Regions from separate parts of the Starkeya sp. ORNL1 genome, predicted to be linked through region 2. Evidence: predicted binding sites of a transcription regulator. Region 2 holds the regulator's gene; each other region holds the start of a gene.
The links. The regulator LexA, encoded in region 2, represses DNA repair genes until DNA is damaged. The targets are predictions, from matches to a motif close to TGTTCNNNNTGTGTTCNG.
Positions count from the first base shown of each region.

Region 1 (7,173 bases), 3.1 Mb from region 2:
GCCGACTTCACCAGATCGATGCGGCGCGGATCGACCACGATCAGCTTGGCGCCCTGGCGCAGGCGCTTCTTCATGCGCGAGCCGAACACCGGGTGGCCGTCGGTCGGGTTGGCGCCGATGACGAGGATGACGTCCGAGTCCTCGACCGAATCGAAGTCCTGGGTGCCGGCCGAGGTACCAAACGCCTGGTTCAGGCCGTAACCGGTCGGCGAGTGGCAGACACGGGCGCAGGTATCGACATTGTTGGTGCCGAAGCCGGCGCGGATCAGCTTCTGGACGAGATAGGCTTCCTCGTTGGTACAACGCGAGGAGGTGATGCCGCCCACCGCCTTGCGGCCATAGGTGTCCTGGATGCGCTTCAGTTCGGAAGCGGTGTAGGAAATCGCCTCGTCCCACGACACTTCGCGCCACGGATCATTGATGCTGGCGCGGATCATCGGCTTGGTGATGCGATCCTGATGGGTCGCATAGCCCCAGGCGAAGCGGCCCTTGACGCAAGAATGGCCGCGATTGGCCTTGCCGTCCTTCCACGGCACCATGCGCACCATTTCCTGGCCGCGCATTTCCGCCTTGAAGGTACAGCCGACGCCGCAATAGGCGCAGGTGGTGACCACCGAATGCTCGGGCTGGCCGATTTCGATCAGCTTCTTCTCGGCGAGCGTCGCGGTCGGGCAAGCCTGGACGCAGGCGCCGCAGGACACGCACTCGGAGGTGAGGAAGGCTTCCGACTGGCCGGCCGAGACGCGGCTGTCGAAGCCACGGCCGGAAATGGTCAGCGCGAAGGTGCCCTGGACTTCCTCGCAGGCGCGGACGCAGCGATTGCAGACGATGCACTTCGCCGGGTCATAGGTGAAATAGGGGTTGGACTCGTCCTTCGGCAGCGTCAGCTCGGACTTCGGGGCGAAGTGGTTCGCGCCCTCCATGCCGTAGCGCACTTCGCGCAGGCCGACCGCGCCGGCCATGTCCTGCAGTTCACAGTCGCCATTGGCGGCGCAGGTCAGGCAGTCCAGCGGGTGGTCGGAGATATAGAGCTCCATCACCCCCTTGCGCAGCTGCTTCAGCCGCTCGGTCTGGGTGTGCACCTTCATGCCGGGGCCGACCGGCGTGGTGCAGGAGGCCGGCGTACCGGCACGGCCTTCGATCTCGACGAGGCAGATGCGGCAGGAGCCGAACGCATCCAGCATGTCGGTGGCGCAGAGCTTGGGGATCTGTGTCCCCATCTCCATCGCCGCGCGCATGATGGAGGTACCCTCGGCGACGCTGATCTCGACGCCGTCAATGGTCAGCGTCACCGTCTTGTCGGTCTTCGGCGCTGGCGTGCCGTAGTCGATCTCATGAACGAGAGACATCTAGCTGCGTCCTTCTCACTCGGCGGCTTCGAGGCGCGGCGTCGCGCCGAAATCTTCAGGGAAGTGGGTCAGCGCGCTCATCACCGGATATGGGGTGAAACCCCCGAGCGCGCAAAGAGATCCAAGCTTCATGGTGTGGCAGAGGTCGGTGAGCACCTCGAGGTTCTTCTCGCGCTGCTCGTTCGCCATGATGCGGTCGATGACCTCGACGCCGCGGGTCGAGCCGATGCGGCACGGCGTGCACTTGCCGCAGCTCTCGACCGAGCAGAATTCCATGGCGAAACGCGCCATCTTGGCCATGTCGGCGCGGTCATCGAACACCACGATGCCGCCATGGCCGATCAGCGCGTCCTTGGCCGCAAAGGCCTCATAATCGAACGGCAGGTCGAACTGCCAGGTCGGCACATAGGCGCCGAGCGGGCCACCGACCTGGGCCGCCTTCACCGGACGGCCGGACGCGGTGCCGCCGCCAATGTCGTTGATGAGTTCGCCGAGCGGGATGCCGAAGGCGGTCTCGAACAGGCCGCCATAACGCACATTGCCGGCGATCTGGATCGGCATGGTGCCGCGCGAGCGACCCATGCCGAAATCGGCGTATTTCTGCGCGCCGTCGGCGAGAATGTGCGGGATCGCGGTGAGCGAGAGCACATTGTTGATGACGGTCGGCTTCTGGAACAGACCCTTGTGCGCCGGCAGCGGCGGCTTGGCGCGCACCACGCCGCGCTTGCCTTCCAGGCTGTCGAGCAGCGCCGTCTCCTCGCCGCAGACATAGGCGCCGGCGCCCATGCGCACTTCCATGTCGTAGCTGTAGGGCGAGCCAAGAATGTTCTTGCCCAGCATGCCGGCGGCGCGAGCGACCTTGATCGCCTTCTCCATCGCGCGAATCGCATGCGGATATTCCGAGCGGGTGTAGACATAGCCCTTGGTGGCGCCGACCGCGACGCCGGCAATGGTCATGCCCTCGATCAGCTGGAAGGGGTCGCCTTCCATGATCATGCGGTCGGCGAAGGTGCCACTATCGCCCTCGTCGGCATTGCAGACGATGTATTTCTGGTCGCCCTTGGTGTCCGCCACCGTCTTCCACTTGATGGCGGTCGGAAAGCCTGCGCCGCCGCGGCCGCGCAGGCCGGACTTGCGGACTTCCTCGATGATGTCGGTGGAACCGAGCGCAATGGCGCGCTCCAGGCCCTTATAGCCGCCATGGGCACGATAATCCGTCAGCGAGGCGGGATCGATGATGCCGCAGCGGGCGAAGGTGAGCCGGGTCTGCCTGGCGAGGAAGGGATGTTCCTCCGGCTTGCCGATGCGCAGCGCGTGGGCGCCACCATCAAGGAAGCCGGCGTTGAACAGGCCCTCGACATCGTCTTCGCTCACCGGGCCGTAGGCGATACGGCCCTCGCTCGTGACGACCTCGATCATCGGCTCCAGCCAGAGCATGCCGCGCGAACCGTTGCGCACGATCTCGACCGGAACGTTCCGCGCCAGCGCTGCAGCCTCGATGGCGGAAGCGACCTCGTCGGCGCCACAGGCGACGGCGGCGGCGTCGATGGGAACGTAGATACGGGTGCTCACGACTGCGCCTCCGCGATCAGGGCGTCGAGGCGCCGTTCGGTCAGACGGCCGACGATGCGGCCGTCCAGCATGGCGGAAGGCGCGGTGGCGCACAGGCCGAGGCAATAGATCGGCTCGATGGTGACGCGGCCATCCGCGGTGGTCTCGCCGAGATGGCAGCCGAGCCTGTGCTCGGCATGCTCGGCCAGCGCATCGCCGCCGGCGGCCTGGCAGGCTTCGGCGCGGCACAGCTTGAGCACCCGGCGACCCGCCGGCTCATGCCGGAAATCATGATAAAACGTAACCACGCCATGGACTTCGGCGCGCGACACGTTCAACGTCTCGGCCAGCATCGGCACCACGGCCTCCGGCACATAGCCGAAGGTCTCCTGCACCGCATGAAGCATCGGCATCAGCGGGCCTTCGAGACCGACGAACTCGTCGATCACCGCGCGCCCGCGGGCCTCGCTCCAGGGTTCGTAATGCGGCATTTCTCTCCGGCCTTCTTTTAAAGTTTTCCAAGCGGAACATTGATCCTTTTGGAAAACAGAATCAATTCAGTGGTTTCGTCTCATGATAGAAGAATTCTATCGAGCGCCCCAAACCTCGATGTTCGCAATATGTTCTTGACAGATCCGGGGCGTTCCCGGACGCTGCGGTAACGGGGGGCAGGCGAGATCGCCGGGGGGCGTCGATGGTGCAGCGTGTGGCGACGGTGGCGTTCGAGGGTGTCGAGGCCCGGCCGGTCGACGTGCAGGTGCAGGTGACCTCAGGCCTACCCGCCTTCAACCTCGTCGGCCTTGCCGACAAGGCGGTGACGGAGGCCAAGGAGCGGGTGCGCGCGGCGCTGATCGCCTCCGGCCTCGCGCTGCCGGCCAAGCGCATCACTGTCAATCTCGCCCCCGCCGACCTGCCGAAGGAAGGCAGCCATTACGATTTGCCGATCGCGCTCGGGCTGATGGCGGCGATCGGCGCCATACCGGCGGACGCGCTCCACGGCTTCACCGTGGTCGGTGAACTGGCCCTCGACGGCGAGCTCGCCCCGGTGGCCGGCGTGCTGCCGGCGGCAATCGGCGCCAATGCACGCGGCCACGGCCTGATCTGCCCGGCGGCCTGCGGCGCGGAAGCGGCCTGGGCCAGCCCCGACATGCCGGTGCTGGCACCGACCTCGCTGATCCAGCTGGTCAATCATTTCTCCGGGAGGCAGATCCTGTCCCGCCCGGTGCCGCGGATCGAAGGCGAGGGCCCTGCCCTGCCCGACCTCGCCGACGTCCGGGGCCAGGAGACCGCGCGGCGCGCTTTGGAGATCGCCGCGGCCGGGCGCCACAATCTCCTCTTCATCGGTCCGCCCGGGGCCGGCAAGTCGATGCTGGCGCAGCGCCTGCCCTCGATCCTGCCGCCGCTCTCCCCAGCCGAGTTGCTCGAAGTCTCGATGATCGCGTCGGTCGCCGGCACGCTGCACGGCGGCGCCTTGACCAGCCGACGGCCATTCCGTGCCCCGCACCATTCCGCCAGCATGGCGGCAATGGTCGGCGGCGGGATAAGGGCCAAGCCCGGCGAGGTCTCGCTGGCGCATAATGGCGTGCTGTTCCTAGACGAATTGCCGGAATTCCAGCCCGCCGTGCTGGATTCGCTGCGCCAGCCTCTGGAGGCCGGCGAAGCCGTGATCGCCCGCGCCAACCACCGCGTGGCCTATCCCGCGCGCTTCCAGCTGGTGGCGGCGATGAATCCGTGCCGCTGCGGGCGGGCCGGCGAGCCGGGCTTTTCCTGCCGGCGCGGCGCGCGGTGCGCCAGCGAGTATCAGGCGCGGCTCTCCGGGCCGTTCCTCGACCGCATCGACCTGCATCTCCAGGTGCCGGGGGTCGCGGCGAGCGACCTGGTGCGCCGCGCACCTTCCGAGAGCAGCGCAAGCGTCGCCGCGCGGGTGGCACAGGCGCGCCAGCTGCAGCAGGAACGCTTCACCGCGCTCGGCCGCCCGGACCTTTCCACCAATGCCCAGGCCTCCGGGCCGATGCTGGAGGAGATCGCATCGCCGGACGAGGCAGGCACCCGGCTGCTGACCGAGGCGGCGCGGATCATGCACCTTTCGGCCCGCGGCTATCACCGCGTGCTGCGGGTGGCACGCACCCTCGCCGATCTCGCCGGGGCGGAATCGCTCGGTCGTCCCTATCTCGCCGAAGCCCTCGCCTATCGCGCCAGCGCCGACCGGATGATGGCCGCGGCGTGAGGGCTGGCCCGGGCGCCGGGCCCGGAGAATATAATTATATAGCTATCAGCATCATGCGATTCGGCGCTTGGCACGGCTAAGCTGTTTCATGCATCGCCGGCTTGTGGCATCGCGGGCCGTGGCAATGCGGCGCAGAATGTGACAGTGTGGACCGACCGCCGGGTACGCGATGTATTTCTCGCCCAAACTGCGTTGCGGACAAGTTTTCCGGTGTCACATACGCGTCGGACAAATATGATTCTTTGCGGGTTCATAGGACAGCAGCAGTTCTGAAGGGCGCGGTCATGGATCAACACTTAGCCGGCGATACAATAGACGTGCCGCCGCCGGCCATGCGTTCGTCCGGACCCGCCGCCAAGCTGATGCGCCAGATGCTCGCCAATCCGGTGCTGGCGCCGCTGGTGTTCCGCCCGAACAAGCTCGGCCCGAAGCTCGCCGGCAAGTTTGCCGACGGCTTCAAGCCGGCCCGCATCATCCCGGCGCTGCGCTCCTATTCCGGGGTGCGCCACCGCGAGAGCCGCACGCCCGGCGGGCCGCTCACGCTCGGCCGCATCGGCTCGCTGGAGGTCCGCCTCGCCCGCACCGCCGCCGAAGTGCGCCGCGCCCAGCGGCTGCGCTACGAGGTGTTCTACGAGGAGATGTCGGCGACGCCGGCCGCGGCAGCGCGCCTGGCGCGACGCGACTTCGATGCCTTCGACGCCATTTGCGACCATGTACTGGTGCTGGACCATGATGCCGGCCGCGTCGTGCTCGGCCGCTACGAGCCCAAGGTAGTCGGCACCTACCGCCTGCTGCGCCATGACATCGCCGCGCGGCATGGCGGCTTCTACACGGCTGACGAGTTCGATATCGGCCCGATGCTGGCGCGCCACGCCGGCCGCCGCTTCATGGAGCTGGGCCGCTCCTGCGTGCTTGCCCCCTACCGCACCAAGCGCACGGTGGAACTGTTGTGGGCCGGAGTATGGGCCTATGCCCGCCACCACGGCATCGACGTGATGTTCGGCTGCGCCAGCCTCGAGGGTGTCGATCCGGACGCGCTCGCCCGCCCGCTCGCCTTCCTGCACCATTATGCCCCGACCGACGCGGAATGGAGCGCCCCGGCGCTGCCAGGGCGGGGCACAAGGATGGATCGGCTCGCCAAGGAGGCGATCGACGTCAAGGCCGCGCTCCACGAATTGCCGCCGCTCATCAAGGGCTATTTGCGCCTCGGAGCGCAGATCGGCCAGGGCGCGGTGATCGACCGCCAGTTCGGCACCACCGACGTCTTCATTGTGCTGCCGATCGAGCGCATCAATCCGCGCTACGTGGAGCATTTCGGCGTCAATGCCGAACGCCACGCTGCGTAATACGCGCCCCTGACCTGCGAGCCCTGCGCCGGCCGCAGGGGCGACCCAACTTGCGCGGACCTCTGCGATACCCATATCCTGATGCGAAGGGGTGCCTCCCAAGGGCCCCGGAAATGCAAAGTCGCTTCACAAGGACTTTGGGACCATGTCGCGTATACCCTCGCTGTCGAGCCCCTTTCTGCTCGGCTTTGACGAGGTCGAGCGGGCGCTCGACCGGGTTGTCAAAGGCTCGGACGGCTATCCGCCCTACAATGTCGAACGCATTGCCGCGGCCGGGCAACCGGAGCGGCTGCGCATCACCTTGGCCGTCGCGGGCTTCACCCGCGAGCAGCTGGAGGTGACGCTGGAGGAGAAGGAGCTGGTGATCCGTGGCCGTCAGGCCGAGGAACCGGGCCGCACCTACCTCCATCGCGGCATCGCCGCCCGCCAGTTCCAGCGGACTTTCGTGCTGGCCGACGGGATGCAGGTGCTGGGCGCCGATCTCCGTAACGGGCTGCTGTCAGTGGACCTGGCACGGCCGGAACCGGAACGGGTCGTCAAGCGTATCGTCATTGCGACCGATGAGTGAGGGTGCACCAACCGGTCTCGACCGCTACACAAGGAGTCGCGGACCATGAGAAATGAATTCGAAGTCACCAGCAGTGTCGGCGCAGCGCCGGCTCCCCTTTCGGAGGAGGCATTTGCGAGCCTCGGCGGCGGC
Region 1 is NZ_CP048834.1:3,902,692-3,909,864, forward strand. Features, by position in the region: gene fdhF (formate dehydrogenase subunit alpha) at 1-1,349, opposite strand, end outside; gene G3545_RS18540 (NADH-quinone oxidoreductase subunit NuoF) at 1,365-2,921, opposite strand; gene G3545_RS18545 (formate dehydrogenase subunit gamma) at 2,918-3,391, opposite strand; gene G3545_RS18550 (YifB family Mg chelatase-like AAA ATPase) at 3,595-5,127, shown strand; gene G3545_RS18555 (GNAT family N-acyltransferase) at 5,412-6,473, shown strand; gene G3545_RS18560 (Hsp20 family protein) at 6,619-7,041, shown strand; gene G3545_RS18565 (DUF1150 domain-containing protein) at 7,087-7,173, shown strand, end outside.
Region 1: the regulator LexA is predicted to act here: its motif matches at 3,511-3,528, upstream of G3545_RS18550 (YifB family Mg chelatase-like AAA ATPase).

Region 2 (7,173 bases):
CATCGAGGCGATCCGCGCCTTCCGTGCCGCGCGCTCGGCCATGGGGCTCGCCCGCAGCCTGGAGCGCACGGTCATCACCACCTACGGCACCGACATGGCGACCGCCGCGACGCTGTTCCGCCGGGCGGCGACCTCGGGCAAGGTCGGCCGGCAGATGCAGACCTGGATGCGTACGCCGGACGGCTGGAAAGTGGTCGCGGCCCATGTCTCGCTGATCGAGGAACCGGCCGCGGGCTGACGGGCCGGGGCACCCGCTATATGCTCCGAACCTTCAGTTGCAGCGGGCGAATCGCGCCCGATCCGGGAATTTCACCGTCGCATGCGTTCCGTCCCCGCCCCCCTCGTCCCCACTGGTGATGCCGGACCCGCTCCGCGTGCCACGCGTGCAGAGGAGTTGCGCTTCCAGATCGCCGACGAGATCACGCGCGGCCTGCTGCCACCCGGCACCACGCTGGACGAGACGGCGCTCGCCGCCCGCTTCGGCGTCTCCCGCACGCCGGTGCGCGAGGCGATCCGCGAACTCGCCGCCTCCGGCCTGGTCGACACCCGCCCGCACCGCGGCGCCGTGGTGGCGCGCCCGAGCGTCGAGCGGCTGCAGGCGATGTTCGACGTCATGGCCGAATTGGAGGCACTGTGCGCCGGGCTCTGCGCGCTGAAGATGAATCCGGCCGAGCGCCGCGCCTTCGAAGCGCTGCATGCGGAGATGGGAGACCTGATGCGAACCGGGGATTTCCTCGGCTATCGCGAGGCCAACGAGACCTTCCACACCTCGATCTATGCCGGCAGCCACAATGGCTATCTCGCCGAGATCACGCTCGGCACAAGGCGTCGGCTCTCGCCGTTCCGCCGCGCGCAGTTCCGCGCGCTGGGCCGGCTCGCGCTCTCCCACACCGAGCATGACCGGGTGGTCACCGCGATATTGCGCGGCGACCGGGACGGCGCCGCGGTGGCGATGCGCGACCATATCGTCATCGTCCATGACGCTTATGAGCAGTATGCTCAAAGCGTGTGATCGTAATTGCTTACGGTAAGTTCCTGATGTTATGCCTTAGATCGCAGCCGCCTCTACCTCCGCGGCGAGGAAGCCGCGCCAGCCGCCATAGGCGGTGATGTCACGCGCGGATGCCACTCCTGTCGCTTCGACCAGGAAGCCCTTCACGTCGGAACCGTCGTCCAGCGTGATGCTGCCGATGCCGAGCGGCGCCGGTATCTTCGCCAGGAACGGACCATAATTCTGCGCCGGCAGCGACCACACCTCGCACGCGATCGGCGCGCCGCTTCCCGGTCGGCCGCGCAGTAGACCGGGCCGCCGAACCCGGCCTTCCGGCAACAAGTACAGCCGATAATCCGCATTGGTGCGGGCTTGCCGCACGAAGGTGCCGCCGGCCGCCAGTAATTCGCCATTGAGCGGCAAGCCGGACAGATGCGCGCCGAACAGCGCGATCTCGATCCGCCCCGGCCCGGCAGTGGGCGTGGCGGGCGCGAGTGGAGGTAGCGCACGCCCTGTGGCGCCCATGGCGAGCCCGGTGCGGGCGTGGAAGGCCGCGCCGATCGCCGCAAGATGCGCGTCGCGCCCGGCCGGCGCCAGCAAGGTGATGCCGAACGGCGCACCGTCGCGGCGGATTTCGGAGGGTACGGCGAGGCCGCACATATCGAGCAGGTTCACAAAATTGGTGTAGATTCCGAGATTGCTGTTCAGCCGCACCGGATCGGCATCGAGCTGCGCCAGCGTGTAGACGGTAGGCATGGTCGGCACCATCAACGCATCGAGCCCGGTCATCTCCTGTCGCGCCCGCGCCTTCAACTCGGCAAGGCGGTAGAGACCGCGGAACGCGTCGACCGCGCTCAGGGCCCGCCCCTGTTCGATGATGGAACGCACCACTGGATGAAAGGAATCCGGCCGGGATTCCAGGAAGCCGCCGACCGCGGCATAGCGTTCGGCGACCCAGGGACCGTCGTAAAGCAGGCGCGCCGCCTCGAAGAAGGGCTCCATCTCGATCTCGACGATATCGGCCCCAAGCGCACCGAGACGGGCCAGCGCGCGCACGAAGGCGCCTTCGGTCTCGCGATCGCCGAACGTCACGCAATCCACGCTGCGCGGCACGCCGATGCGTAGCTTCGGCGCCACGCCGCCGGCATGGCCAAGCGGCAGATCGCGCGAGAAGGGATCGGATGGGTCTGCCCCGGCCATCGCCTGTAACGCAGTGAAGGCATCGCCGACGGTGCGCGCGAACACCGAGACGCAATCGAGCGAACGACACGCCGGAACCACGCCGGTGGTCGAGACCAGGCCGAGGCTCGGCTTCAACCCGACGATATTGGTGAGCCCGGCGGGAATGCGGCCCGAACCCGCGGTGTCGGTGCCGAGCGCAAATGGCACCAGCCCGGCGGAGACGGCAACGCCGGAACCGGAACTGGAGCCGCCCGGCACCAGATCGGCGCGGATCGGATTGCGCGGCGTGCCATAGGGCGAGCGGCGGCCGACAAGGCCGGTGGCGAACTGATCGAGATTGGTCTTGCCGACCACGATGGCGCCGGCCCGGCGCAGGCGCGCCACGCTCACAGCATCCTTGGTCGCCATATAGGCGAAGTCCGGGCAGGCGCAGGTGGTGGGCAGGCCGGCGACGTCGATATTGTCCTTCACCGCGAAGGGCACGCCGTAAAGCGGCAGCCGCTCGGGATCTGAGCCCTCCAACGACTTGAGCTGGGCGTGGATCGCCTTGGGTTCGGCAATGGCCGTGAACACCGCCGGGTCGTCATAGGCGGCGATGCGCGCCATGCAGGCCGCGAGTGTCTCCGCCGGTCGCGCCTTGCCTTGCCGATGAGCCGCCACGACCTCCGCGATTGTCTCGACCAATACAAGCCTCCCGACTCTGCCGCCCCTGGCGCTATGCCCTTGCAATAGGCACTCTGCGCCAGATTGCATACAGGCAAATGTCGGGCCGCTTTGGCCGTCCACGGAAACGGCGGGGCATTAGCGGTATCTTTACTGTTGTGGAACACAAAAAGAACAGCTAGGTTTTTGTTCGTGCTTTGTTTCGTTTGACTCGGGCCCGTCTTCGCCTGTGTCAGCCAGATCGAGGGGTCGGAATGCTCACCCGCAAACAGCATGAGCTGCTTCGCTTCATCCATGAACGGCTCAAGGAAAGCGGCGTGCCGCCCTCCTTCGAGGAGATGAAGGAAGCCCTCGATCTCCGCTCGAAATCAGGCATCCATCGCCTCATTACGGCGCTCGAAGAGCGTGGCTTCATTCGCCGCCTGCCGAATCGCGCTCGGGCGCTCGAAGTGGTGCGCCTGCCGGATAGCGTGCAGCCGATCCGCCCGTCGCGTAACTTCTCGCCGAACGTGGTCGAGGGTGGCCTCGGCCGGGTGCGCCCGCCCACAGAAGACGAGCCGTCGCGCCCGGTGCCCATCCCGGTGATGGGCCGCATCGCCGCCGGCACGCCGATCTCCGCGATCCAGTCGCGCAGCCACACCATTTCGATGCCGCCGGAAATGCTGGCGAGTGGCGAACACTATGCGCTTGAGGTACGCGGCGATTCGATGATCGAGGCTGGCATTCTCGACGGCGACCTCGCGCTGATCCGCAAGACCGAGACCGCGGACACGGGTGAGATCGTGGTGGCGCTGATCGATGATGAGGAAGCCACCTTGAAGCGGTTGCGCAAGAAGGGGGCATCGGTCGCCCTCGAAGCGGCTAATCCAGCCTACGAGACCCGCATTTTCGGCCCTGACCGGGTGCGCATCCAGGGACGCCTGGTCGGCCTGTTCCGCCGTTATTGATCCGGCGCGGGCGACGCCTGCTCCGGCGACAGGGTCTCGGTATCCGCCGTGCCGGCAGGATCGATCGGCGTGATGGGTCGTGGCGACTTTGCCGCGGCGTTCGCCAGCTTTTCACGCGGCATCGGCAGCCAAGGTCGTTCTACGCCTTCCGGGCGACCACGAACAAGTTGTGGCCCATCAGCGGCGAGATGGAGCGCTTGCGCGCCTGAGCTGCCATCCGGCGCGATCCGCACCACATAGGCCGCGCAATCCTCGGGTGGCTCGAATGGGGTGACGAGCACGGCGGCGAGACGGCAGTCGTCGACGAGCGAATCGCGCGAGAGCGACAGGGCGGCGTTTCGCCCGTCCGTCATCGGCAGTGTACAGCCCAGCCGATCGCAAAGCGGCGCCGCCATCTGTGCGCCGGGCGCGGCGAGCGCGGCACGATCCCCCTCCGCGCCAAGCCATTGCTCGCCGGCGAAGCGGCTGGCGAGAACTGCCGTCGGACGATCCCCCATCAGGGCGAGGCGCCCATCTAGGCCCCGCACCGCCACGGTCTTTCCGGTGGCGTCGACCAGCAGATCCGGGCGGTCGGGGGACGCGCCGATCCAGAGACCCGCCGCTGCCAGCACCGGCGCGATGAGAACGAGGCGGGTGCGCAGCAGGCACAGGCAGGCCAGAGCAAGGCTGAACAGGATCAGCGTCGCCAGGGGAAACGCCGGCAGGCCGCGGTCGGCATCCGGCATGGCCGCCACCGTCGCGGCAATGTAGCTCATGCCATCTATGCCGAACCCCATGGCCGACCATGCCGGTCCGTCCCAGCCAAACGGTAGCAGCAGCGCGCCCAGCAGCCCGAACGGCATGACGATCAGCGATACCAGTGGCGCGGCGGCGAGATTGGCCAGCAGGCTGAACGGCGCGAGGCGCTGGAAATGGAAGGCGGCGTAGGGAGCTGTCGCCAGCCCGGCGACCAGCGAAGTCACGAGCAGAGCCCCGACATAGCGCAGCGCGTAGCCGCCGACCGGCGTGCTTGCACCGACCGAATTGATGAGGCGACGGCCGAACGCTTCGTGCGCGGCGACCAGCGCCAGCGTTGCGGCAAACGACATCTGCGTTCCGGGATCGAGCAGCGTCGCCGGCGCAGCGGCGAGCACGATCATGGCGGCGATGGCGAGCGTGCGCAGCGTCAGCGCCGGACGTCCGAGCATCACCCCGACAAGCACCAGCAGCGTCATCAGATAGGAGCGCTGCGTGGGCACCTCATTGCCGGACAGCACGAGATAGAAGGTCGCCGCCGCGATGGCGGGCACGGCGGCGTAGGCCTTGATCGGCCAGCGTAGTGCAAGCGCGGGCCACAGCGCCAGCAAGGCGCGCGCCAGGATGAAGGTGGTGGTGGCGACCAGCGCCATGTGCAGGCCGGAGATGGAGAGGATGTGCGAGAGGCCGGAGACGCGCATCACCTCCTCGACGCTTTCGCTCACGCCGCCACGCAATCCGGTGACAAGCGCCACCGCGATCGCCCCGGTATCGCCGGACAGGACCGCAGTGATGCGTCCGGCCATGGCGGCGCGCACTTCGTCCAACCATGCGGCGAAACCGAGCGTGGGTGGCACGGCCACCGGCGCCGCGCTCTCCCGGGCCTTGCCGAAGGCGAAGCCGGTGGCGCCGATGCCGTCGAACCAGGCATCGCGGCCGAAATCATAGCCGCCGGGATAGGCCGGCCCCGGCGGCGGGCCCAGCGTCGCACGGACGGTGACATGGCTGCCGACCGTAGGCGGCGTACCCGGCACGGTCACGCGCACCCGTTCGGGTCGCGGCTCGCCTGCCCGCTCCAGGGCGGTCACGCGCAGCACGATGCGTCCGTTCTGCTTGCCATCCTTGGTGCGCAGTTCCGCTCGCTCAACGAAGCCGGAGACTTCCGCCGCGACCAGCTGCGTCGGCAACACCGGATGGGCGATGCGCGCAGTGTGTAGCGTGGCAAGTGCGAAGCCGGCGGCGATGGCCGCCAGTCCGGCCAGCAGGTGGAAGGCAACGGCCCGACTCCGTACCGCAAGGGCGAGGGCCATGAGCAGTGCTGTAAGCGCTGAGGCCGCTATCGTCGACGGCTCGCGAGCAGCGCCAAAATAGAGGCCGACGCCGATGGCAAAGGCGACCGGAAGCCAGAGGAAACCGCGTCGCTCGCCAACCTCCCGCGCCAGATCGAGCGCGAGTCCTGCCCCCAGCTTGCGCAAGCCCGGCAGGCCCGGAGCGAGTATCGGCCCCGCGAGTGGGCGTACTGCAGCAATCGCGCGTGACCGCGCGCCATGCTGCCGCCCTTGCTCATCAACCATTCCCCTGCCCCCGACCGGCTCGCCAAATTCGCGTCTAATCCTTGGATTATCCGGTCGTCCGCCCGATTTTGCCTGCCTAGCGACCTATGCTACACGCAGCGCGCCCGCTCACCAGCCAATTGCCGGCCTGTTCGCGTATCCAATTTGCCGAACCGCCGCAGTGAGATCTAGCTTTCATGTCAGAGACCGTCGTCACCCGCTTCGCCCCTTCGCCGACCGGCTTCCTGCACATTGGCGGCGCCCGTACCGCGCTGTTCAACTGGCTCTATGCGCGGGCGAAGGGCGGCAAGATGCTGCTGCGCATCGAGGACACCGACCGCCAGCGCTCCACGCCCGAGGCCATCGACGCCATTCTCGACGGCCTCTCCTGGCTCGGCATCGATTGGTCCGGCGACGTCGTCTACCAGTTCGCCCGCGCCGAGCGGCACCGCGCGGCGGTAGACCGCATGCTGGCCGACGGGCGTGCCTATCGCTGCTATGCGACGAGTGCCGAGCTCGAGGAGATGCGCGAGACCGCGCGCCGCGAAGGCCGGGCGCCGCGCTATGACGGCCGCTGGCGCGACCGCGACCCCTCCGAGGCGCCCGCCGACCGGCTGCCGGCCATCCGCCTCAGGGCGCCGACCGAGGGCGAGACGGTGATCGACGACCTGGTGCAGGGTCGCGTGGTGTTCGCCAACAAGGATCTCGACGATCTTGTGCTGCTGCGCTCGGACGACACGCCGACCTATATGCTCTCGGTGGTGGTCGACGACCACGACATGGCTATCACCCACATCATCCGCGGCGACGACCATCTCACCAATGCTGCCCGTCAGGCGCAGATCTATGCGGCGCTCGGCTGGAGCGTGCCGAAGATGGCGCATATCCCGCTCATCCACGGGCCGGACGGCGCCAAGCTCTCCAAGCGCCATGGCGCGCTCGGCGTTGATGCCTATCGCGCCATGGGCTACCTGCCCGAGGCGCTGCGCAATTACTTGGTGCGCCTCGGCTGGAGCCATGGCGACCAGGAGATCTTCTCCACCGACGAGATGAGCCGCCTGTTCGACCTCGACAAGGTGGGCCGCTCGGCGGCTCGGTTCGA
Region 2 is NZ_CP048834.1:759,953-767,125, forward strand. Features, by position in the region: gene hpxZ (oxalurate catabolism protein HpxZ) at 1-238, shown strand, start outside; gene G3545_RS03695 (GntR family transcriptional regulator) at 320-1,012, shown strand; gene atzF (allophanate hydrolase) at 1,049-2,857, opposite strand; gene lexA (transcriptional repressor LexA) at 3,091-3,783, shown strand; gene G3545_RS03710 (ComEC/Rec2 family competence protein) at 3,777-6,092, opposite strand; gene gltX (glutamate--tRNA ligase) at 6,269-7,173, shown strand, end outside.

Region 3 (7,173 bases), 2.5 Mb from region 2:
CCGCTGGCGCAGGAAGTCGAAGAACTCCACGCCCTCGCGCAGGCGCCGCTTCATCATGTCCCAGTCGCGCAGCATCTCGCCGACGATCGCCCCGATCTTGCGTGGGCGGAAGTAGAAGCGCTTGTAGAACTCCTCGACCTTGTCGAAGATCACCGGCGCCGGCAGATGCGGATAGCTGAGCTGGGCGATCTGGGTACCGCCGTCGGTCAGAAGATGGTCGGTGCCGTCGAACCAGCTGTTCTCCACCGCCTGCTTGTAGAGGAAGGTGCCTGGATAGGGCGCGGCTAGGCTCACCTGGATGGTGTGCGGGTTGATCTCGATGGCGAAGCGGATGGTCTCCTCGATCGTTTCCAGCGTCTCGCCCGGCAGGCCCAGGATGAAGGTGCCGTGGATGACGATGCCGAGCTCGTGGCAGTCCTTGGTGAACTGGCGCGCGACATCGACGCGCAGGCCCTTCTTGATGTTGATCAGGATCTTCTGGTTGCCGCTCTCATAGCCGACGAGGAGCAGCCTCAGGCCGTTCTCGCGCAGCACCTTGAGCGTCGCGTGGGGCACGTTGGCCTTGGCGTTGCAGCTCCAGGAAACGCCGAAGCCCGGCTTGCCGAAGCCGATCTCACCAAGCGCGCGAGCGAGCTCTTCCACGCGGGGCAGATTGTCGGTCAGCGTGTCGTCGTCGAAGAAGATCTCCTTCACGCTGGGCATTTCGCGCAGGACGTATTTCACTTCCTCGATGACATGGGGGATCGAGCGCGTGCGGTAATTGTGCCCTCCCACTGTCTGCGGCCAGAGGCAGAAGGTGCAGCGGCTCTTGCAGCCGCGCCCGGTGTAGAAGCTCACATAAGGGTGCTTCAGATACCCGCCGAAATATTTCTCGATGGTCAGGTCGCGCTTGTAGATCGGCGCCACGAACGGCAGCAGGTCCATGTTCTCGACGACGGCGCGGTCCTTGTTGTGGATGATGGTGCCGTCGGCCGCCCGATAGCTGATGCCGTCGACCTCGGTGAGTGGCATGCCGTTGGCGACGTCGACGATGGTGAAGTCGAACTCGTTGCGGCAGACGAAGTCCACCGAACGCGCAGCAAGCAGCGACTTCTCGGCTTCCACCGCCACCTTGGCGCCGATCATGCCGATCAGCGCCTTGGGATTGCGTTCGCGGATCAGGTCCGCGGTATGGGAATCCTGGCGGAAGCTCGGTGTCGAGGTGTGGAGGATGACCAGTTCCTTGTCGTCCACCTCGTGCTTGATGTCGTCCCAGCCGAGATCATGGGCCGGCGCATCGATCAGCCGGGAGCCCTCGACCATCGCCGCAGGCTGGGCGAGCCAGGTCGGATACCAGAAGGAGCGCACTTCGCGCTTCATCTGGTAGCGCGCACCCGCACCGCCGTCATAGCCATCGAATGAGGGCGCCTGGAGAAAGAGCGAGCGCATCATCGTCATATATCCTCTGGACCCGAGATCCGGCCCTTGCGTCCAAGCTTAATGCCCGCGCCGCGCCAATCAACCGATCGGGCGACGAAGGCAACCACGAACATAGCGAAGGAAAGCAGATCACGCATTGGAATCAATAAAATCGGGGCAAAACGGTAACCGGCGGGGCGTCCCGCAACGTCAAGGCGCGCCGTCGCGAGCGCCACGCTCGCGCGTGCCGCGAGTGCCAGCACGGTGGCGCCCGCGGCAAGCATGCCGCCGCCCGCGGCCCAGCCGATGAGCGCGAGCGGCAGCGGATGGAGGATGATGCTGCCGGTATAGCCTGCCGGGTCGATCCCCAGAATGGTGGCGTTCCAGCGCAATTCCTGGCGGACCACATGGGTGAGGCTCGTCTCGGCGCAGGCGTGGGTCAGGACCATCGCCGGCACCACCACCGTCCGCCCGGTGGCGCGGACGGCCTCGCCCAACGCATAGTCATCTGCCAGCGTGTCGGCGAAGCGGATGAAGCCGCCGATCTCGGCCAGGGTGTCGCGACGCAGCGCGATGGTCGAGCCCATGGATGGCTTCCCGAGCCCCGTCGCCAGCGCGATCATCGTGGCGGGCACGAAATGGGTATCGATGCCGGCCGCGACCAATCGCGACCAGTAGCCGGCATCGCCGCGCCCCACATAGAGGCAGCTCACCGCGCCGGTGCCGGGCTGGTCGAGCACGCCGACGAGCCGTGCGACATAGTCTGGCGGCACCACCATGTCGCTGTCGGCCAGCACCAGCACGTCATGGCGCGCTTCGGCCATGATGTTGATGAGGTTCGAGACCTTGGCATTGGCGCCCCAGCGCCGGGAATTGACGATAAGCCGAAGCTCGGCAGCGGGAAAGCTCGCGCGCAGCGATTCGACCGCCGCAACGGCGGGATCGTCGGCGCGGGCTACCCCGCAGAGCATCTCGATGCGGCCTGGATAGTTCTGCGCAACCGCCGTCGCGAGATTGTCAGCCAGGAGCGGCTCGGCACCGTGAAGCGGCTTGAGCAGGCTGACGGTCGGCACGTCGCGGGCGCCATGTGGATCGACGGCCGCGGCGCGGCGACGAATGAGCCAGGCTGCCCAGGACAGCAGGGCCGATCCGATCAGCGAAAGGAGGAGTGGCAGCGACGCGACGACCATGGACAAGACAAGTGTGATCCACTTGGGCTGACGAGCCAATAGCGCCTTGGTCACACGGGAACGACTGCCAGTGGACTTGCGCGCAATACAAGCGAGCCTGCGTCGCGTTTTCGTTGTGTGGGACGGCTCTGGGGGGAAGGACCTGATCGGGCTGTATTATAGCTACAAGCTATTGAAATGATTGGCGCACCCGGCACGATTCGAACGTGCGACCTTTGCCTTCGGAGGGCAACGCTCTATCCAGCTGAGCTACGGGTGCGTGGCAATGGGCCTCAAGCGAGAGCCTTGATAATCGAACCGCAGGCCAGCGGCAACCGTCCCGATCCATCATCGTTCCGATCATCGCTCCTCGCCGAACAGCGATAATTGCTCGCCCGGCCTCGGCGGGCGGCGGAAATGGCGGTTGGTCAGGCGCAGATGGCGCTTGTTGAGGCCGAGCCGCTCCGCCGCGATCTCGAAACGCCGCGCCACGGTCCAGGCATAGGGGCCGGAGCCGCTCATGCGCTGGCCGAAGGTCGAATCATACTCCTTGCCGCCATGCATCTCCTTCACCAGCGACAGCACATGGCGGTAGCGGTCGGGGAAATGCGTCAGCAGCCACTCCTTGAACAGGTCGAGGATCTCCAGCGGCAGCCGGATCATCACATAGCCGGCCTCGGTCGCGCCTGCCGCCGCCGCGGTGTCGAGGATGCGCTCCAGCTCGGCATCGTTGATCGCCGGGATCATCGGGGCCGCCAGCACGGCGGTGGGCACGCCGGCCTCGCTGAGGCGGCGTATGGTCTCGATGCGGCGCATCGGCGTCGCCGCCCGCGGCTCCATGATACGCGCCAGCTTGTGGTCGAGCGTGGTGACGGAGAGCGCGACCTTGGCGAGCCCGCGCTCGGCCATCGGCCCAAGTATGTCGAGGTCGCGCAGCACCAGCGCCGATTTCGTCACGATGCCCACCGGATGGCCGAAATCGCGCAGCACTTCCAATATGCGTCGGGTCAGCCGCCATTCGCGCTCGATCGGCTGATAGCCGTCGGTGTTGATGCCGAGCGCGATGGTACGCGGCTCATAGCCGGGCTTGGACAATTCCTTGGCGAGCAATTCCGGCGCGTCGGGCTTGGCGAACAGCTTGGTCTCGAAATCGAGCCCTGCGGAGTAGCCCTGATAGGCGTGGGTCGGGCGCGCGAAGCAATAGACGCAGCCATGCTCGCAGCCGCGATAGGGATTGATCGAGCGGTCGAAGCCGACATCCGGCGAGTTGTTGCGATTGATGATGGTGCGCGGCTTCTCCACCGTGACGCTGGTCTGGAATACCGGTAATTCGTCGAGGCTCTCCCAGCCATCGTCGAACGCTTCGCGCGCATGCGGCTCGAAGCGGCCGGCGGCGTTGGAGACCGCGCCACGCCCGCGCCGGCGCTCGCCGTCCACCCCCGGCGCCGGCCCGTCTGCTACCCCGATATCGGAGATGCCGGTAAGGTCGCGCGCGGCCGCAGCGCGCTCCTGCTCCTGCTTGAGGCGGCGCTCTTCGCGGAGTCGGCCGACGATGCGCTCCGGCTTGCGCGGCGGCTGGGGCGCCTGAGCCTTCGCGGCGCGGCCGGGAGCGGATGGCGGTGTCTGTTCCATGGCGGAGTCATAGCGCAGCAATGAGAACATAACAAGAACATAGGCAAGTGAGTGCAGCTTTCGCTATGCGCCGCGATAACGCATGCTATAGGCAGGACAAGGGTTTGAAGCGGCTTCGGACGAGAGTCGAAGCGTTACTTCGGCGGGTCAGGGGCAGGCAAGACGCGTGATTTCGGTCGTCATACCCACGCAGGAAACGGAGCGCCTGCTGATCCCGGCGCTGGCGGCGCTGGTGCCGGGCGCGGCGGCTGGCGTGGTGCGCGAGGTACTGCTGGTGGATGGCGGCAGCAACGGCGCGGTCGAGGAGATCGCCGATGCCGCCGGCTGCGAATATCTGCGCGGGCCGGCTGACAGCGGCGCCCGCCTGCGCCAGGGCGCTGAGGCGGCGCGGGGTCCCTGGCTGTTGTTCCTCGAGCCCTGCGGGCTGCTGCAGGAAGGCTGGGCGCGCGAAGTCCGCAACTTTACCGACCAGGCCGAGCGCAATGGCAGCACCGAGCACCGTGCCGCCACCTTTCGCCTCGCGCTGGATGGTTTCGGCGTCGCTCCGCGCCTCAAGGAAGCCGCCGCCGTGGCGCGCCACGCGCTCACCGGGCGCCCTCGGCCGGAGCAGGGGCTGCTGATCCATCGGCGTTTTTACGAGGCGTTGGGCGGGTACGGCTCCGGCGCTCGTTCCGCCCGCAAGCTATTGGCACGGATCGGTCGCGGGCGGCTGGTGCTGCTGCGCTCGCAGATGCTGCTGCCGGAAGACTGAGACTCCCGAACGCCGATGCGCCCTTTGGGCCGCGGCCGGGATTACGCCAATGGAGATGGTGCTCCTAAACCGTCGCGCCCTTGGCCTTGGCGCGCTTCAGGTGCTCGTCGAGGCGCGGCAGGATCTCGACGAAATTGCACGGCTTGTGCCGCACATCGAGCTGGTGGACGAGGATCTCGTCCCAGGCGTCGCGGCAGGCGCCGGGGGAGCCCGGCAGGCAGAACACGTAGGTGGCGTTGGCGACGCCGGCCGTGGCCCGGCTCTGCAGCGTCGAGGTGCCGATCTTCTGGAACGACACCATGTGGAACACTGTCGAGAAGCCTTCCATGCGCTTCTCGAACAGCGGCTCCACCGCTTCCGGGGTCACGTCGCGGCCGGTAAAGCCGGTGCCGCCGGTGGTGATCACGACATCGATCGCCTTTTCGGCGATCCACGCCTCGACCCGCTCGCGGATCGCCGGCACATCGTCCGGCACGATGGCACGGTCCGCGAGCGTGTGGCCCGCGGCCGCGATCCGCTCCGCCAGCGTGGTGCCGGAGCGGTCGTCCGCGAGGGTGCGGGTGTCGGAGACGGTGAGCACCGCGATGTTCAGCGGCACGAAAGGCTTGTCGGGGGCGTCGGTCATGCGTTGCAGATAAGCGTCAGATGGCGCCCTGGAAAGTGTTGCACTGATTCATGTCGCCGCCCTTCAGCCCGCGCGTGAACCATTGGGTGCGCTGCGCCGACGTGCCATGGGTGAAGCTGTCCGGCACCACATAGCCCTGCGCCTGCTTCTGCAGCCGGTCGTCGCCGATCGCCGAGGCGGCATTCAACGCTTCCTGCACGTCGCCCTCCTCGAGGATCTTCCACTGCGTATTGGCGTGATTGGCCCACACGCCGGCAAGGCAGTCGGCCATCAACTCGACGCGCACCGAGAGCTCGTTCGCTTCGGCCTTGGAGACCTGGCGCTGGCGCTCCTGCACCTTCGGCAGCAGCCCCATCTCGTTCTCGACATGGTGGCCGACCTCATGCGCGATCACATAGGCCGCGGCGAAGTCGCCGGGGGCGTTGAAGCGGGTCTTCATCTCCTGGAAGAAGGAGAGGTCGAGATAGACCTTCTGGTCGAGCGGGCAATAGAACGGCCCCATCGCCGACTGCGCCGAGCCGCAGGCCGAGCGCGTGAAGCCGGAGAACAGCACCATGCCGGGCTTGTCGTAGGTCTTGCCCATCTGCTTGAAGATCGGCGTCCACACGTCTTCGGTCTGGGCCAGCACGGTGGCGGCGAACTTGCCGAGCTGGTCGGACGGGGCACCCTTCTGGCCGGCGGGAGCGGTGGTCTGCTGGGTCTGGCTGGAGCTGCCGCCGCCGAACAGGATCTCCGCTCCGCCCATCAGCAGCGCCGGATTGATGCCGGTCGCCCAGGCGATGAGGCCGACGACGATGATGCCGCCAATGCCGAGCCCGCCGCGGCGCATGCCTCCGCCGCCGCCACCGAACCCGCCCGAGCCGCCGTCGCCCCGGCGATCCTCGACATTGTCGCTCCGCCGGAAGTCTTCCCACTTCATCGCCGCCTCCAATACGCGCGCCGCCGACGCCCAGGCCGATTATATTGTGATCGGGGCGTGTTGTCCCGATAACGTCGGTGTTTGCCTAATTGTGCCATGTCCCGGCAACGTGACGATCAAATGACCAAATTGCCGGAGAGGAAGGCCGTCTCGACGATGCCGAGCCCCTTCATGTCGATACCGCCCCGCATCTGGTAGGCGAAGGCTTCGCCGGCCAGCGCGCGAAACGCCGGCGTCACCTGGATGCGCCCGGCCTCGCCATAGCCCTCCATCCGGGCCGCGGTGTTCACCGCGTCGCCCCATACATCATAGGAAAACCGCGTCTCGCCGATGACGCCCGCGGTGGCTGGCCCGGCATGGATGCCGATGCGCAAGGCGAGACGCGTGCCGCCGAGCGGCGGCAGCCGCGTCGCCTCGTCGAGGAGCGCGAGCGCGAACCGCGCCGTCGCCGCGGCGCCGGCCTCGGCGCCCCCGTCGAGCCCGCCCACCGCCATGTAGCTGTCGCCGATGGTCTTGATCTTCTCGACGCCGTGCCGCTCGGCGAGTTCGTCGAAGCGGCGCACCACGGCGTCGAGGAAGGCCACCACCTCTTCCGGCGGCAGGTTCCGTGCCGCGCTGGTGAAGCCCGCGAGATCGGCGAACAACACGCTGAGATTGTCGATGCGATCTGCGATGCGGT
Region 3 is NZ_CP048834.1:3,244,248-3,251,420, reverse strand. Features, by position in the region: gene hpnJ (hopanoid biosynthesis associated radical SAM protein HpnJ) at 1-1,428, opposite strand, end outside; gene hpnI (bacteriohopanetetrol glucosamine biosynthesis glycosyltransferase HpnI) at 1,434-2,588, opposite strand; tRNA gene G3545_RS15445 (tRNA-Arg) at 2,771-2,847, opposite strand; gene G3545_RS15440 (PA0069 family radical SAM protein) at 2,928-4,199, opposite strand; gene G3545_RS15435 (glycosyltransferase) at 4,366-4,950, shown strand; gene moaB (molybdenum cofactor biosynthesis protein B) at 5,015-5,575, opposite strand; gene G3545_RS15425 (neutral zinc metallopeptidase) at 5,592-6,494, opposite strand; gene G3545_RS15420 (adenylate/guanylate cyclase domain-containing protein) at 6,611-7,173, opposite strand, start outside.
Region 3: the regulator LexA is predicted to act here: its motif matches at 4,222-4,239, upstream of G3545_RS15440 (PA0069 family radical SAM protein).